Regions from separate parts of the Ketobacter alkanivorans genome, predicted to be linked through region 1. Evidence: riboswitches for the same ligand, from Rfam matches in the RefSeq annotation. Region 1 holds a riboswitch; the other holds the start of a gene.
What was found. Region 1 has a riboswitch for cobalamin ahead of Kalk_RS08860 (cobaltochelatase subunit CobN). Riboswitches for the same ligand answer to the same signal wherever they lie in the genome.
Positions count from the first base shown of each region.

Region 1 (8,157 bases):
GCGCTTCTCGCTTATCCGAGTTCTGTGCATTATTCGCGCGCGCATCACGAGCCATTTCTCGCCCTAGCTGCCATGCAACCGGGCTGGGAATCAGGCTGTTATCCAACGCATAAAAATTACGCCCGGTGGGCAGGCTCTCGGGGCTACGAATCGGATCATTACCTTTTCCAGGCAATACGTAACGCCCATTCAATCCATTCAGCAATGCAGACATTTCAAACTGGGGTGATTGCTCCAACAATGCCTGCCACTGGGCTTTCTGCAGTTCATTCTCCGGCGCCATGGATGAGAGCATCATCTCCACCGCAGGCGCTGCCCAGTCGCGACCGAACACGTGCAGACCCAATGGCATAAAGCGCTCCTGAAGATTCGTCAGATAATGTCCAACCTCATGAACCAGCATGTCGTCATCCACTTCATTGAAGCTGATCCCCATAACAGACAATTCAGCTGACATCGCCTCCGCCAATTCGTCTTTTAGTTCAAGCGCGTCCACTTTTTCACGGATTTGTGTCACCAGTCTCTGTGTGAGCGCAGGGTTATCAGAGTTATGATTAGCTTCAAAGCTTTCAATGAGTTGCCGCAGCTTCAGCAACTCATCATATAAAGGCGTGCTTTGCAATGGTGGCGTCAAGTGATCGATCATTACCGCCAACCCTCGGCGCTTAGCTTGAATCCCCTCCCCTACACCATCGACAATATAGGGGTACAGCCCAGGCACGTCCGCAGCAACAATACGCGCGTAATCATCCTCAGCCAACCCAACCGAACGTCGCGGCAAAAATTCATACGTTGAATGTCGCCCCACATGCACAATCGCATCGGCCTTAAACACATCGCGCAGATAATGATAATACGCTAGGTACTGATGCGGTGGTGGAAAAGCCAGATTAGCGTGTAGCAGCTCTTCGTTGATCTCCCAGCCACGAGGCGGCTGCGGCCCGATAAATACGTTGCCAAATTGCAAGCCCGGCATCAGCAACTGACCATCGTGCACCATCACCTTACCAGGCGCACTTCCCCATCCGCCCAAACCTTCAATTCCGGTTTTCTTCAGTGCGGCTACAATTTTGTCAGACTGTTGCCAACAAGCTTGATCCGATTGATCGATACAGCCCTGGTAACACGCTTGCAACTGACCAAGCAGATCCAGTGCTCGCTGGCGACCTTGGTGATCTACACCTTCCAATAGGTGCAGCATTTCCTCCATTGTATGATCCAACGTAGCCTGAGCCATTTTGGGCAACCCTGCAGCCAAAGCAACCTGCAGTTGTCCGTGCAGCAATCCAAATGGCCCGTCTACCATCTCACGCTTAACCACTTCGGGTAAGGTATCAAAGTAGCTCTGATACTGAGTAGCGTCCATACGCATAACGGAATGACTCATTTTTACCAATGCTGCATGATCATTTGGTAAGTTCACACCACTTTCCTGCATGGCATCCAACAACGCATTCTGTGATGCGGGCAAATCACTAACACGATACCCCGCCGACTTCATTTGATTCAAAATTTGCCATAACGTAGCGGGTACATCGAGGTTATCTGCACCAATGTTATGTCGGCCCGGTGGGTGATTGTAATAAACTATAGCAATCCGCTTTTCTGCATTGGGCTGTGTTTGAAGGCTATGCCAACGCTGCACACGATCCATTAAGGTTTCCATACCTTCAAGCACCGGCTCAATAGGCTGAATACGAATACCAGTTTGCACATCCTCAGTAACGGCACCAGCCGACGCCACCACAAGTGGCTGGCTGGCACCTTGCATCTCGGGCATAGAAATCTGGTAGTACACTTTTTCTACCGCCAGACCATCTGATGACAGCCGCCATTGAGCCGCCGTGCGATCGCGCAATTTGATTGCTTTGAGCACAGGGACATTTAGCAAAGCAAGCTGCTCATTCGCGCGCTCCCGCCCTTCACCTCCTCCCATAACGAAATCCTGCAGCATCACGACAGCCGTCAGGTTATTCGCTTGCGTGCGCAGTTTTTCTAGTGCATCAACCGTTGCATCGCCCCAGTAGGCTAGGCCAACTAGACACTGCTGGTGTTTTTGTTCTGCTACAGCGCACAATTGATTAAGCAAGTACGCATCTCCCGGCCGGTCACCACCAGCATGATCTAGAACAACCACTAACGGCTTGTCATTATCAATTGCAGGCACCTCCTCACTCAACTCGCCTCGAAACCACCAACGCAGTCGCGCCTGAGCTATCGCATCTTTAACGACTAATTTACTCTCGAGGTCATATTGCTGTGCGACCCACACAAACAACTGCTGCAGATTCTCTTCTCCGCCCCCCTGCCAATAACTTCGGGCAATTAACCAAGGTGCCTGGGCAGGATACTGATCCAACATCGACTCTAACCATATCGCAAGCTCTTGCTCTGGGCGCATTGCTGACAATGTTTCCACTTGCTTATCATCATTAAATACCTGCACACCATCGTGCCTGCTAAGCCGAACCAAACGATGATCACTATTGAAAACCAGAACATTCTTGATGTTTCTTGATTGTGACAGGTCGGCCACCAGCTCACTCACTACTGCACCGAACAGACCTGCGCCAACCACCACATCCGCAGATTCGAGCAACTCTTGTCGCTGTTTGGAGGAGAGTTCTAGCAGTTGGGTTTCTGTACGCGCTTGCAGTCGAAAATTGGGGTTCGATTTCAGAAAACGGTGGCCGGCTTCCGCCACGGTCTCGGCATTACGCTGAGACACCAGCATCAGAATTCGCATATCGGAGGAAGCGGCTAATAGCCAATTACTATGAATACTACACAAAGTAGCAGTGAGCACGTATAACACTACACGCATTGCATTACCTCAAGGGATTCAAATTTACCTTAAGGGAGAGATGTACTGACGCTGCGAGGCTATATTGAAGAGATCGACAGTGCAGTACCAGGTTTTCCCGCCCGGTTGCATAAAACACTTTTCGATCCGACTCCAAGTATCTGGCTCGCACACTCATGGAGCATGCTTACAGTTGCGGGTACAGCCCCGGGGTTACACCGGGTTCCTTGGCAAGAATCGATCATGATGATCTATTCAGCCGGATTCGAGAGGCTGTTATAGAGATTTCAGAGACGCCTGTCAAACTAAACTAGCGTATATTAAGTCGAGCCTTGGCGATACCAAGCGATGGAGTCTGTCACGGCATCGAACACCAACCTGCCAAGCACCTCACCAAACAGCACATGTTTTCCGCAGTAGGCAACGGTTTGCCCACTGACTCGAGACACCACGGCAACCGCATCCGTGCCAGTGCCGGTCGCCATGCGCTGGGATACAGGGCTAACGATACCTGCCTCAAACAATGCTGCAGATTTCGCCTCGGTAATCATCTGCACGGCTTCTACCTTTGCTGCATCGCTCATGGCTACCGATGTCAACATTATGATATTTATTGTTCCTGCCAAGCCTGGTTCCGTCAGCATGCTGCGGTATTCGGCGTGATCGCCGACGCAACGGGCGTTATTCAGGCCACAGGTTACCAGCACCACGACCTCAACACCCTGGACGGTCTCTTCATACAGCCGGAAGGAGTCCATCGAGGCAGCTGTCATCATGCCTACTACCTCCCCTGTGCATTCAAGGCTATCCGCGTAGTTCTGCAACGTAATCGCTGGGGCCTCCAATTCACCCGGGTCTGCGGGCACTTTGAGATTTAACACGTGACGAGCATGGATCAAACCTCCGTTTAACACAGAAGAACTCAGCACCCGAAAATCGGACTCAAGCAGGCTGACCAATACATATTGATGCGTTTGAATTACTCTTAACCAAGGGCTTTGCTTGACAATAATCATGAAAGAGCCATTAATTGCTGCACTGGTCATAGGATACGTAGAATTGACCCCTGACACAAAAGGCTGCATACCCATGAACGAAAAATTAATATTTTTACCTGTTCTCATCCATATTTTGTTAACAGTCTCTGTTTTTATTGCCCTAGCAAGTGCCAAAAAGCGGGCTTTGGCAGAAGACAGCGTAAACGAAGAGCGACGTGGATTATTTGATGACGCCTGGCCTAACAAGGTCATCCAGATCAACAACAATATTCGCAACCAGTTTGAAGTACCCATTCTATTTTACGTGCTGATTTTTATGCTTTGGGAATTAGGTGGTGTCAGCTGGTTGGCATGCCTGATTGCCTGGCTTTTTGTCGGCAGCCGCATTTTGCACGCCTATATACATACCGGCACCAACTACGTTCCGCTACGGCGCAAAGTTTTCACCTTTGGCTGTGTAATGGTGCTTATACTTACTTTTCTTGTATCAAAAGCTATTTGGTCTGCCTGACATGTGGAAACTATTGTGGGTAAGCGTGTTTGTCGCCGTCTTGCTCTGGTCTGGGTGGCACCCCAAAGACACTGTGACCTGGATGCTAGAAGTGGCTCCAGCCGTGATTGGAGCAATTCTAATGCTCATCACTCTGCGCAGCTTTCCTCTTACGCCACTGCTGTATTGGCTGATTCTACTCCATTGCATCATTCTGATGGTGGGTGGTCATTATACCTATGCCGAGGTTCCTCTATTCGATCATCTAAGAGACTGGATGGGTTCTGATCGCAATAACTACGATAAACTGGGGCATTTTGCGCAAGGTTTTGTCCCTGCCATCCTTGCCCGAGAAATACTGATACGCAAGCAGGTAGTAACCGGTTCCAGTTGGTTGTTCTTTATCGTGGCAAGTATTTGCCTGGCGTTCAGTGCATTTTATGAATTGATCGAGTGGTGGGTGGCATTATTATCAGACGAGGCGGCAGATTCTTTTCTGGGTACACAAGGCTATGTATGGGATACCCAATCTGATATGGGGTATGCGCTCTTGGGCGCCATTATAGGCCAACTCTTACTGGCTCGCCTGCACAACAAACAACTGGATCAACTGGCATAAAAAAGCCCCGCATCATAACGATGCGGGGCCACGCCTAAACCACACGCCTGGTGGTTAAAAAGAGTAGGAGGTTATGGCAGGGTGGTACCCAATACTTCCCTTGAGTAAATCAAATCACCATTACTGTCAGTACCGGTAATTCGATATCGCACCGCAAAGTCATCACAGGATGCTTCCAAACAGAAGGCATCGTAATACCCACCGGTAATGGAGCCACCGGTTAGATTCAGGTGCATCTGTATATAGCCTGTCAATCCATCACACTGGAACTCAATCGAAGCACCTGTGTTCAGGGGCCCGGTTGCGCTGCTATTCAGCACACCAGATGCAGATCCGTTGCCCAAACAACTATCCAACATGGCGTTATTGGCCGTAAACGTCATCAACGCAGTGGGTGGGAAGAAGGAGTTTACAGTCGCTTTCCAATTGGCAGAGCCTGCTTCCAATTCTGAATTGGAGGCATTGATTGACCAGTTGAACGTACCATCCGGCTGGTTACAGTTGTTGTAGGTACACTGCATGATCTCCATCAGGCGATCCAACAGATCCAGGTAGTCATAGAAGAACTTATCTGTTCCCACGTATCCTGGCTCATCGCACGCATCACCAATATCATCACCATCCGTATCTGCTTGATCCGCATTAGGAACCAACGGACAGTTGTCCAAGTCGTCTTCTACCCCGTCACCATCGGTATCAAACAGCAAATCACACGCATCGCCGATACCATCTCCATCGCCGTCGCTCTGGTCGGCGTTGGGTGCAACGGGACAGTTGTCCTGATCGTTATTAACCCCATCATTATCTAAGTCAGCGTCACAAACATCACCGATCTGATCACCATCACCATCGGCCTGATCTGTATTGGCTACGGCCGGACAGTTATCTGCATCGTCATCAATGCCATCGTTATCCTGATCTACATCACAGACGTCGCCATCACCATCATCATCGCTGTCGATTTGTTCCGGGTTATAGTCAGCCGGGCAATTATCATTTAGGTCGACTATGCCGTCACCGTCGCTGTCGTTACCCTGCCCGCCATTATCGCAATTCAGGAAGAATAAAGCCGAGCGAGTCTCAAGGGTGATGCCTCCCAGTGGCGATGCATCCCATTCGAATGCCAGACTTACCTGACGCAGCACTTCAGCACCACTTTCGCTGCTATCACATGCCAGCTCAATTCCACTATTGTAGGTTTGCGTAGACCCACCGGAACAGTCACCACCGGCATAGTCAGCTGCGCTGCCATCCGTTGTGTAGCAAACGGTCTTACCACTGAGCTGACTCAGAAGCACCGTGCCGGTGTCAGTTTCGAATTGGGTATTGGCGGGTGGATTAACAAAAATCTGTTCATTGGATGGCGCTTCACAGGCCGCCATCAGTATAGATACAAGTGCTAGAGCAGCGACACGTACCAGCCTGTCGCCCCCCAATCCATCAGGAATCAGTATGCTCATCAGTAAATCCTTCACAATCGGAAATGTATTTGAGTTGTAGTTATTTTTTTGGCCCCAACTGTCTGGGTATCCAGCGATTCATCACAACGCCCATTATCCGTAGCAACATAGCTACTGGAGCCTCAGCGGAGTTTGTCACGATGATATCGCATTCTGGTAGTACTTAAGTCGCATTGACAGCACACCACGCCTATGGTTTAACTCGTTGGCCTTATTAAACACATTAAACGAAGTGACTTATATCTTGGATAACAAGCAGAACCGCCAGCAACCCCAAACGACCGTATTGGTAATCGACGATCACCCCGTCTTTCAGGATGGAATTTCTGTAATTCTGGACGCGCTATTGGCTCCAGTGGAAATCATTCAGGCCCTCAATGCCAAGGAAGCGTTTGCCCATGCCAACTCAAGAGCGGATCTGGATTGGATTTTTGTAGATTATCAGCTGCCCGATTCTGATGGTCTATCCATTATCAAAGAGCTGAATACGCTGATGATCACGGCACCCATTGTGATGATGTCGGGGGTAGATGACCTGGAGCTGGTATCAAAAGCCCTTAAACTGGGCGTGAGTGGTTTCATTCATAAAACCGGCGGCAAGATGATTTTCAAGGATTGTCTGGATACGATTGAGCAAGGCAAAGTCTATTTACCAACAGATACCCGCGTCCGGTTGGAGCATTACCAACAGACCGTTGGCAAGCAAAATGAAGCCATCATGAAACAGCTCAGCACTCGTCGCATGGATGTCTTACTGTTGGTGGCTGAGGGGTATTCCAATCAGGAAATTGCCGGTTCACTTTCTATTTCTGAGGCCACGGTCAAATCGCATGTATCTGCACTTATGTCTATTCTGGATGCTGACAGCCGTTATCATTGCGTGGCAGAAGCGCGCAAACTTGGCCTGATCAAGTAGCATTTTGGTGTTGCAATAATTGCCTCAACACCTTGCGAAGATGAACTGGCTTAACCGGTTTTTGCAACAGGAACAATGCATTCTGACGTATCTTTTGCAGCAATACAGGACTGGTGTCACCGCTCATCAGTAACGCAGGAATCTGTTTGCCAATCCGCTCCTGCACAGCTTTGATTAACGCTAAACCTGTGCAGTTAACCAGATGGTAATCCGACACTATGATCTGAGGCGGTTTAACGGTATCAACACACGCCAATGCAGACTCCATACCTGATGCTGCGGTTACCGTGCAGCCCCATTCTCGCAACAAATTGCTGGTGGCCTCCAGCAAGGCTTGTTCGTCATCCACCACCAAAACCCGGCAGCCCTGCAGTGAAAAGGTCATAGCCTCCTCTTTCACTGCCACTTGTTCACGATCCCCTTTAGGGGCCACGATGGTAAAGTTGGAGCCCTGGTTTGGCACCGATTCCAAACGCAATTCCAGATCCAGTAATTCGGTCAGACGTTTCACCACTGACAAACCTAAACCTACGCCCTGTTGTCGTAAACGATTCTGACTGGCCACCTGATGATATTCTTCAAACACCAGCGCTTGTTCTTGCAGGGGAATGCCCATACCGGTGTCCTGCACGTCAATAAGTACACGCTCGTTCCGTGTGCTCACGCTTACTTCAATCGAGCCTTCATCGGTAAACTTTACAGCATTAGACAGCAGGTTGCGGATGATACGCCCCAGTACCATGGGATCGGTGTAAGCCACGCTGTCATCGGCATGCAACGTAAGCGCTAAACCTTTTGAGTGTGCTGCTGGCTCGAACTCTCGCACCAGCAACACCAACAGTTCCCGCAGGTCTATATTTGCCAGGCTGAC
Region 1 is NZ_CP022684.1:2,046,419-2,054,575, forward strand. It holds gene Kalk_RS08860 (cobaltochelatase subunit CobN) at 1-2,824, opposite strand, end outside; cobalamin riboswitch at 2,939-3,092, opposite strand; gene Kalk_RS08865 (adenosylcobinamide amidohydrolase) at 3,124-3,819, opposite strand; gene Kalk_RS08870 (MAPEG family protein) at 3,818-4,312, shown strand; gene Kalk_RS08875 (DUF2238 domain-containing protein) at 4,314-4,910, shown strand; gene Kalk_RS08880 (thrombospondin type 3 repeat-containing protein) at 4,982-6,370, opposite strand; gene Kalk_RS08885 (response regulator) at 6,615-7,286, shown strand; gene Kalk_RS08890 (ATP-binding response regulator) at 7,279-8,157, opposite strand, start outside.

Region 2 (8,157 bases), 140 kb from region 1:
CAGCACGGTGGGCAGCAGAATCAGGTCATCAAAGTCCACAGCATTGTAGGCGCGCAACATGCGGTCGTATTGGGCGTAGGTCTGGGCCGCTCGCACCTCGTCTTCATCGTTGGCGCGGGAAATAGCCTGGGAGGGGGATATCAGGTCATTTTTCCAGTTGCTGATGCTGTGACGGATGATGTCCACTTCGTCGGCCCCCACATCACTCTCTCGGTGCAGCAGCTCGGTCAGCAGGGTGCGGCTGTCTTGATCGTCAAAGATCGAAAAGCCGTTTTTCAGCCCCAAGCGCTGGTGTTCTTTGCGGATAATGTTGAGGCCCAGGTTGTGGAATGTGGATACGGTCAGGCCTCTTGCCTGTTTGCCTTTTACCAGTTGGCCGACCCGTTCTTTCATCTCGCGGGCGGCTTTATTGGTGAAGGTGACCGCAACGATACGATGAGCAGGGATCTCGCACTTTTGGATCAGATGGGCGATTTTGCGCGTGATTACACTGGTTTTACCAGAGCCGGCACCGGCCAGCACCAGCAATGGGCCGTCAATGTAGTGAACTGCTTCTGATTGGCGGGGGTTTAACTGGCTCACGGACTGCACTCAAATGGGGGTCTCACCGGGCCACGCATTTTACACGCAGGCGATGGGGTATGAACAGGATTACCCGTGCGGTGAATGGCTGCAGAGGGGGCAGCTTGTCAGTTTCGGATACTAATCTGTCCGCTCGGTCAATTGGCTTGAATCGGGCTTTGCCGTATGCTCAAACCCGATTCCAGCTATAAAAATAAGGATTTAGCCATGAGTGATGTGAATTTCAGCCTTGCAGGCAAAGTGGTGTTGGTTACCGGTGCTTCCAGCGGCTTTGGGCAGCGGTTTGCGCCAGTGCTGGCCCGGCAGGGGGCCAAGTTGGTGGTGGCGGCCCGGCGTCGAGACCCTTTGCTGGCGTTGGAGGAAGAGATTGAGAGCGATGGTGGCCGCTGTTTGGCGGTGACCATGGATGTGGCGGATCGTCATTCCATCGTGGAGGCCTACAACCAGGCGGAAGCCGCTTTTGGCTGTGTGGATGTGGTGGTGAATAACGCAGGCATCGGCCTTAGCAACCCCGTGTTGGGCATCACCGAAGAGGAATGGGACAAGGTATTGGATACCAACCTGAAGGGGGCGTTTCTGGTGGCGCAAGAGGGTGCCCGGCGCATGAATGAGCAGGGCAAGCATGGCTCCATCATCAATATCGCCTCGGTGCTGGGGTTGCGGGTTACCAGTTATCTGGCTCATTACAGCGCGTCCAAGGCGGGTCTGATCCAGTTGACCAAGGCAATGGCGCTGGAGTTGGCGGATTACGGTATTCGAGTGAATGCCATCTGCCCCGGTTACATCCTCACCGATATCAATCGTGATTATTTTGAAACCGATGGTGGCAAGCGCATGATCCAGCGTATTCCACAAAAGCAACTGGGGGAAATCGACGATTTGTTAGGGCCGCTGTTGCTGCTCGCGTCGGATGCCTCCAAATATATGACCGGCTCCGTTATCTCCGTGGATGGTGGGCACGCGGTCAGCAAGCTCTAAATTGGTTCGACTTTTTATTTTGATTTTTTACAGAGGGCGTTATGGATTTTACTTTACCGCAAGAGATTGAAACCACCCGTTTGCAGGTGCGTGATTTTGTTGAAAAAGAAGTGATTCCACTGGAATCCGACAAGGCTAATTTTGATGCGCATGAAAACCTGAAAGAAAGTGTGGTGGCGGCCGTGCGTGAGAAGGCGAAAGCCCAGGGTTTGTGGGGGTTTCAGTTACCGAAAGAGCGCGGTGGCCGTGATTTGGGCATTGTGGGCATGGCTGCGCTGTATGAAGAAGCCGCCCGTTCGCCTTTTGGGCCAGTGGCGTTTAACTGTGCGCCACCGGACGACGGCAACATGATCGTGCTCAACAAAATCCTGAAAACCGACGCACTGAAAGATCGTTGGTTGCAGCCCATCATAGATGGCAAGGTGCGTTCTGCTTTTGCCATGACCGAGCCTGATGGCGGCTGCGGTTCCGATCCCAGCCTCACCTACACCCGCGCAGAAAAAGTGGGCGACAAGTGGATTGTGAATGGTCGCAAATGGTTTATTACCGGTGCCGAAGGTGCGCAGACGTTTATCCTGGTTGCCAAAACTTCGGATGATGAGCGCAAGGGGCTCACTGCTTTTCTGTTCGATAAGGATCAGCCCGGTTGGGAAATCGTGCGTCGCATCCCCATCATGGGGCCGGAAGAGCACGGTGGCCACTGTGAACTGAGATTCGACGGCCTGGAAATTCCCGATGAAAACCGCCTGCTGGAAGTAGGCGATGGCCTCAAGGTGACCCAGATCCGACTGGGTACGGCGCGCCTGACCCACTGCATGCGCTGGCTGGGGTTGGCCAAACGCTGCATGGAAATTGCCGGTGGTTATGTAGAGAACCGCATGAGCTTCGGCACCACCCTGTCTGGCCATGAAGGGGTGCAGTGGATGATGGGGGATGTGGCCAAAGAGATCCATATTGGCCGCTTGTTAACGATGAATGCTGCCTGGAAACTGGATCAGGGCGATTTTGCCCGCAAGGAAATATCCATTGCCAAAATTCAAGTGGCCGATACGCTGCACAAGGCTGCCGATACCGCCATTCAATTGTGTGGTGCCCGTGGCTATTCTAAGGACACGATAATCGAGTGGATCTACCGCTACGCCCGACAGGCACGTTTGGTGGATGGCGCTTCTGAGATCCACAAGATGGTATTGTCAAAATACTATCTGTCCGAGAAGCATGACTTCTTCAAATGGGGTTTGTAAGAACCAAAACAAGAAACAGGATTAGACACCATGCCAACTAAATATTACCTGGCGTTTGCCTCCTCCAAGGAGCTGGAAGGCGCAGCGATTGAACTGCTGGATCGTCGCGCGCGGGGCGTGAAAGAAAGCCACGTTCCTTTGATGGAAAGCACCATGGATTATTTCATACCGGAAATGCTGCATGCCTTTCTGGTGGGAACCGTGGATGCAATCGGCCTTAGCAATATGTCCACCAAGGTGGTGCACTCCACCGCTGATGTGATCGGTAAAACCTCCAAGATGTTGATGCCTCACCTGCTTAAAAAGCGCAGCAACCAGGAGCTGGATCCGATGATAAGCTTTGTGGATGAAATCTACATTCGGCCCCAGCAGGCAGACAACGGCAAGGCTGGCACCGGTTGCGAGATGGATAAAGCGACTTACGACCGCATGAAGCGAGTAGTTGGTGGTATCCAGGCCGGTGATGTGGCGGGCAATCGGGATGAGCTGTCCGAGCTGATGTCACTGACGGTGGATCTGTTGCTGGAAGGCCTTATGAAACGCGCCATTGGCTTGCTCAAGCACGGTTTTGTGGTGCGTAAAATTGCCGATGGCGCGATCGCTACCTGTCAGGCTGCTGGACATGGCGTGGTCAATAAAGTGTTCAAAAAGCTCGATGACGAGCAGATGCTGCATTTGGCCAACTACTTCGAGACCCTGATCGTCACCGCCGAGCGCTGATTAAGCGGTTTGGCATTGGTGTTGCCTCGGGCTAGAATGCACCCATTCTGCCCAGGTGATACCGGTATCGAAGCCTACCATGAGTGATAAACCCTCCCAAGACACCCTGTTTGCCAAACCCCAGCCTCATCTGGTGGACTTTGCCTTTGATGAGCAGGTGGCCAGCGTGTTTCCGGATATGATTCGGCGTTCGGTGCCGGGTTATGAAACGGTCATCGCCATGCTGGGAGTCTTTGCCAGTAAGCTGGTCACGCAAGGCTCCCGTGTTTACGATCTGGGTTGTTCCCAAGGCGCTGCCACCTTGGCGTTGCGCCGACATATTCAGCAGCCGGATGTTACCATCGTAGCTGTGGATAATGCCGAGCCCATGATTGAGCGTTGTCGCAGCAATATCGCATCGGATCTGTCCCCCAGCCCGGTGCAACTGCGCTGCGAGGACATTCAGTCCACCCCCATCGAAAATGCCTCGCTTATTGCCTTGAACTACACCCTGCAGTTTGTGCCGTTAGACCAGCGCGAAGATTTGCTGGCGCGTCTGTACTGCGGCATGAACCCCGGTGGCGGCTTGATTTTATCCGAGAAAGTTCGCTTGCCTGCGGCAGTACAGCAAGAGTGTTTTACCGATTGGCATCACGAGTTCAAACGCCTTAACGGCTACAGCGATCTGGAAATCAGCCAGAAGCGGCAGGCCATTGAAAATGTGTTGATACCTGAATCGGCGCAGGATCACATTCAGCGTCTGCAAAGGGCGGGTTTTCAGCAGGTATATTGCTGGTTTCAGTGCTTTAACTTTGCCTCATTCATCGCCATTAAATAGCCTGATGTAGTTAATTCATGGATTATTCACGATTTTTTAAGCATATCTCCCAAACCGGACTGGCCCCTTTTGCTGATCATCTAAGCCGAATGCTGGCAGCAGTTGAGCCCGACAAGCACGGTGACTATGAGCGGTGGCAGCAGGCGCTGAACGGGCTGCCCCAAGTGGCGGTGTCATCCATGGCCTTTGATGCGTCCGCCGTGCGAGTCGGGCAGGTCGATGATTGTGATGCGTCTGTCCGCCAGCAAATTGAGCAATGTCTGCGAGGCCTGCACCCCTGGCGTAAGGGGCCTTTCGAGCTTTGCGGTGTTCATGTCGATACAGAGTGGCGCTCGGACTGGAAATGGGATCGGCTAGCACCCCATATTGACCCCTTGCACGGGCGCACTGTGTTGGATATCGGCTGCGGCAGTGGTTACCACCTGTGGCGTATGCTGGGGGCGGGTGCTGCCATGACCATCGGTGTCGACCCTTCTTTGTTGTTTCAGATGCAGTTTCGTGCCATCGAGCATTTCACCGGGCCCCAGCCGGTATACCATTTGCCGTTGGGTATAGAGCATCTGCCGGCGGAAATGCGTGCTTTTGATACCGTGTTTTCTATGGGGGTGCTGTACCACCGCCGCTCCCCTTTCGATCATTTGATCGAGTTACGGGATCTACTGCGCCCCGGTGGGCAGCTGGTGCTGGAAACCTTGATTATCGAGGCAGAGCAGGGCCAGGTGCTGGTGCCCGACGGGCGTTACGCTCGGATGGGTAATGTGTGGTTTTTGCCTTCGGTGCCGACCTTGATTCAGTGGCTGCAGAAGGTTCGCTTCAAGAACGTGCGCTGTGTGGATGTGACCGCCACCAGCGTGCAAGAACAGCGCTCAACGGACTGGATGACCTTTCAATCCCTGCCAGACTTTCTGGACCCCTCCGACCCCCAGCGCACCATCGAAGGTTATCCGGGGCCGCGGCGGGCGATCATTCTGGCAGAGGCCTAAATCGCTGTAATGATGCAAAGCCTAGTGCGAGTCCAGCCCTGGGTGGCGCTCTTCGCTGCGGACCTTTTCCATCAGCCGGGTGAGTTTGCTGTGTTCTGTGCTGCTCTGACCTGAGCGCAGATAATGCTCCACCTGATCGTACAGTTGTTCCAGCAGTTTCAGACGATAATCGTGATTTAACAATGACTTGGCTATGTGGTTTGGGTCTTGTCCTTGTTCCCGCATACGTGCTGCTTCGGCCAGTGCTTCGGTCAGTTCTTGTTTCGTGGGGCGGCCCATAATTCACCTCAAAAGTGGATTGCTGCTAATCAGTTTAGCACTGAATTCCTTGACTAATGCGTCGCAATCCCTAGACTAGGCCGCCGATGGTTCCTGCGAAGGATTAAATGGGAACGCGGTGAAACTACCCCGATATAACTCGGGATGTGGAGTCCGCGGCTGTCCCCGCAACTGTAAGCGAAGAGCGTTTTTCACCCACGGCCACTGGGAAACTGGGAAGGCCGAAAAACGCGATGACACGCAAGCCAGGAGACCTGCCATCACACGGATCAAACTGCCTGTGCAGTGATGCGTGCTCGTCACCTACCAGTAACGGGTTTTTATTGGTGCGTATACCGTCACGGTGACGATACCCAGTGTGGTTTCCGAAGGCGGATAGGCTCTGTTGTGCTTACCTTTTTGTGCTGATTGCAGCCCTTCGGGACTCACGTTGTCCTTTGTTTTTTACATTTAGGGGTATTGCATGAAGTTGCGATTGTTCGTTGCCGGTTTCGGTGTTGTTGTTTCACATTCCTATGCAGAAGAAAACCTTCAGATGGCGGCCTATACGCCCATGATGGGGGATGAGGTGGTGGTGACTGCATCACGCGCCCCGGTTGCGTTAAAAGATACGTTGGCCTCCACCACCGTAATTACGGAAGAAGATATTCAACGTACTCAGGCTAGAAACCTGTATCAGGTTTTAAAGACGGTTCCTGGCGTAAATGTGCGTCGGCGTGGTGGTCGTGGTGCCAACAGCAGTGTGAGCCTGCGCGGAATGGGTGCTTCTGGAACGCTGGTCTTGGTGGACGGTGTGCGTATCGAGAGCGGCACCAGCGGTGACGTGGATATTCAGCAAATTCCGGTTGACCAGATTGAGCGTATTGAAATCGTACGGGGCCCCAAATCCAGCTTGTATGGCTCAGCAGCTTTGGGGGGTGTCATCCAGATATTTACCCGCTCAGGGAAAAAAGATGGTGTACGTTATAGTGCGGGTTACGGCAGTGATAACACCCGCGAAGGCTCAGTGACGGCCACGGGTTCTACCGATAGTTCAACCTATAGCCTTTCCTTGTCTCACGTAGAATCCGATGGCTTCGATAATCAGTATTCAGATGACCACTATATGGGGCTGGATTGGATTGACTATGATGACGATGGATATCGCAAGTCGAACCTTTCGTACAAGGGCGTAGCCAGTTTTTCTGACCAAATCGATGGTTTTGTTTCGTTGGTGCGAAATGAATCTGCCCTTGATTGGGATGGTTATTACGGTTATCCATCCACTGAGTCTGATTCTTTACTTGCAACCGTCGGCGCTGAACTCAACTTAGACCACTTGATCAGTAAGTTGCAATACGGCCGCTTCAACGAAGAATACATCAGCGATGACCCGTTTAATGTGTATAACTATGGTCATGGCAAGGTGATCAGAGATCAGGCGAGCTGGGAAAATACCTATCAAGTTGATGATTCCAATCGAGTGAGCTTTGGCGTTGATTACGACGTTGAAGATGCCAGTTACGACCTGGGGTACGCTGATTACGATCGCACTGATCGAGACCGGTTCTCCGGTTATCTGAACGCAAGCTCTACCCTTGGCGTGTTCACTTTGGAAGGCGGCGTGAGGCACGATGATGATGAGGTGTTTGGCAGCGAACTGACCGGTGATGGCGGTGTCGCCTTTCGGTTTAGTGAAGACACTAAAATGTCACTAACCTATGGTGAGGCGTTTAAGGCGCCTTCCAATAATGATTTGTACTATCCCGGTTATGGCAATCCGAATTTGAAGCCTGAAAACTCCAGAACAGTTGAATTGGGTGTGGATACTTTCTTTGATTCTGCAATGGCATCGTTTCATGTGTACCATACCAAAGCGGATGATCTGATTGCCTACAACCCCGCCATATACGGCCCTGAAAACATTAATCAGGTAAGCATTAAAGGCGCGGAGTTTCAGTACGGTACACGCCTATTGGATCTGGATATTGGGGTAGCGTTGACTTATCAGCGTCCAATTAACGAGCTCACGAATAATGACTTACAGTTAACTCCTCGTCAGGTTGGATCTCTGGAGGTGGACAAATCGACCGACAAATGGTCGCTCGGATTTTCCTGGTATGTTCAAGGCAAGCAATATGACAATGCAGGTGAACGTTTGCCAGGCTATGGCCTATTGGCATTACGTGGTTCATTTGATGTCACCGATGAGTGGACCATTCGCACCCGTATCGATAATCTGTTGGACAAAGACTACATAGAGATCACGAATTACAATTCAGAAGGGTTGTTTGCTATGTTCTATGTGGATTACAGCCCCAGATAACCCAATCTGATTTCTCCGAAAGATGAAGAGCCGGTATATTCCGGCTCTTTTTGATTGCGATCGTGACCAGCAAGTCATTTTGGCCCGTTCCGACCTGTCCTCCTCATTCAATCCCCATAAACTGAGCATGTGCTTAATTAAAAACAATAAATAACCACACAAGCGCAGGTTCTATGAAACAGGGATTATTTCGAACATTCGCCGGACTGGCGTGTCTGGCTGCTTACTCTGTCACCCAGGCGGCACTGG
Region 2 is NZ_CP022684.1:2,183,653-2,191,809, reverse strand. It holds gene rep (DNA helicase Rep) at 1-582, opposite strand, end outside; gene Kalk_RS09465 (SDR family NAD(P)-dependent oxidoreductase) at 790-1,560, shown strand; gene Kalk_RS09460 (acyl-CoA dehydrogenase family protein) at 1,602-2,804, shown strand; gene Kalk_RS09455 (hypothetical protein) at 2,835-3,524, shown strand; gene cmoA (carboxy-S-adenosyl-L-methionine synthase CmoA) at 3,604-4,341, shown strand; gene cmoB (tRNA 5-methoxyuridine(34)/uridine 5-oxyacetic acid(34) synthase CmoB) at 4,359-5,324, shown strand; gene Kalk_RS09440 (hypothetical protein) at 5,346-5,603, opposite strand; cobalamin riboswitch at 5,674-5,879, shown strand; gene Kalk_RS09435 (TonB-dependent receptor domain-containing protein) at 6,067-7,908, shown strand; gene Kalk_RS09430 (OmpP1/FadL family transporter) at 8,082-8,157, shown strand, end outside.
Region 2: it holds a riboswitch for cobalamin, as region 1 does, so the genes downstream of both, Kalk_RS09435 (TonB-dependent receptor domain-containing protein) here and Kalk_RS08860 (cobaltochelatase subunit CobN) in region 1, are expected to answer to the same signal.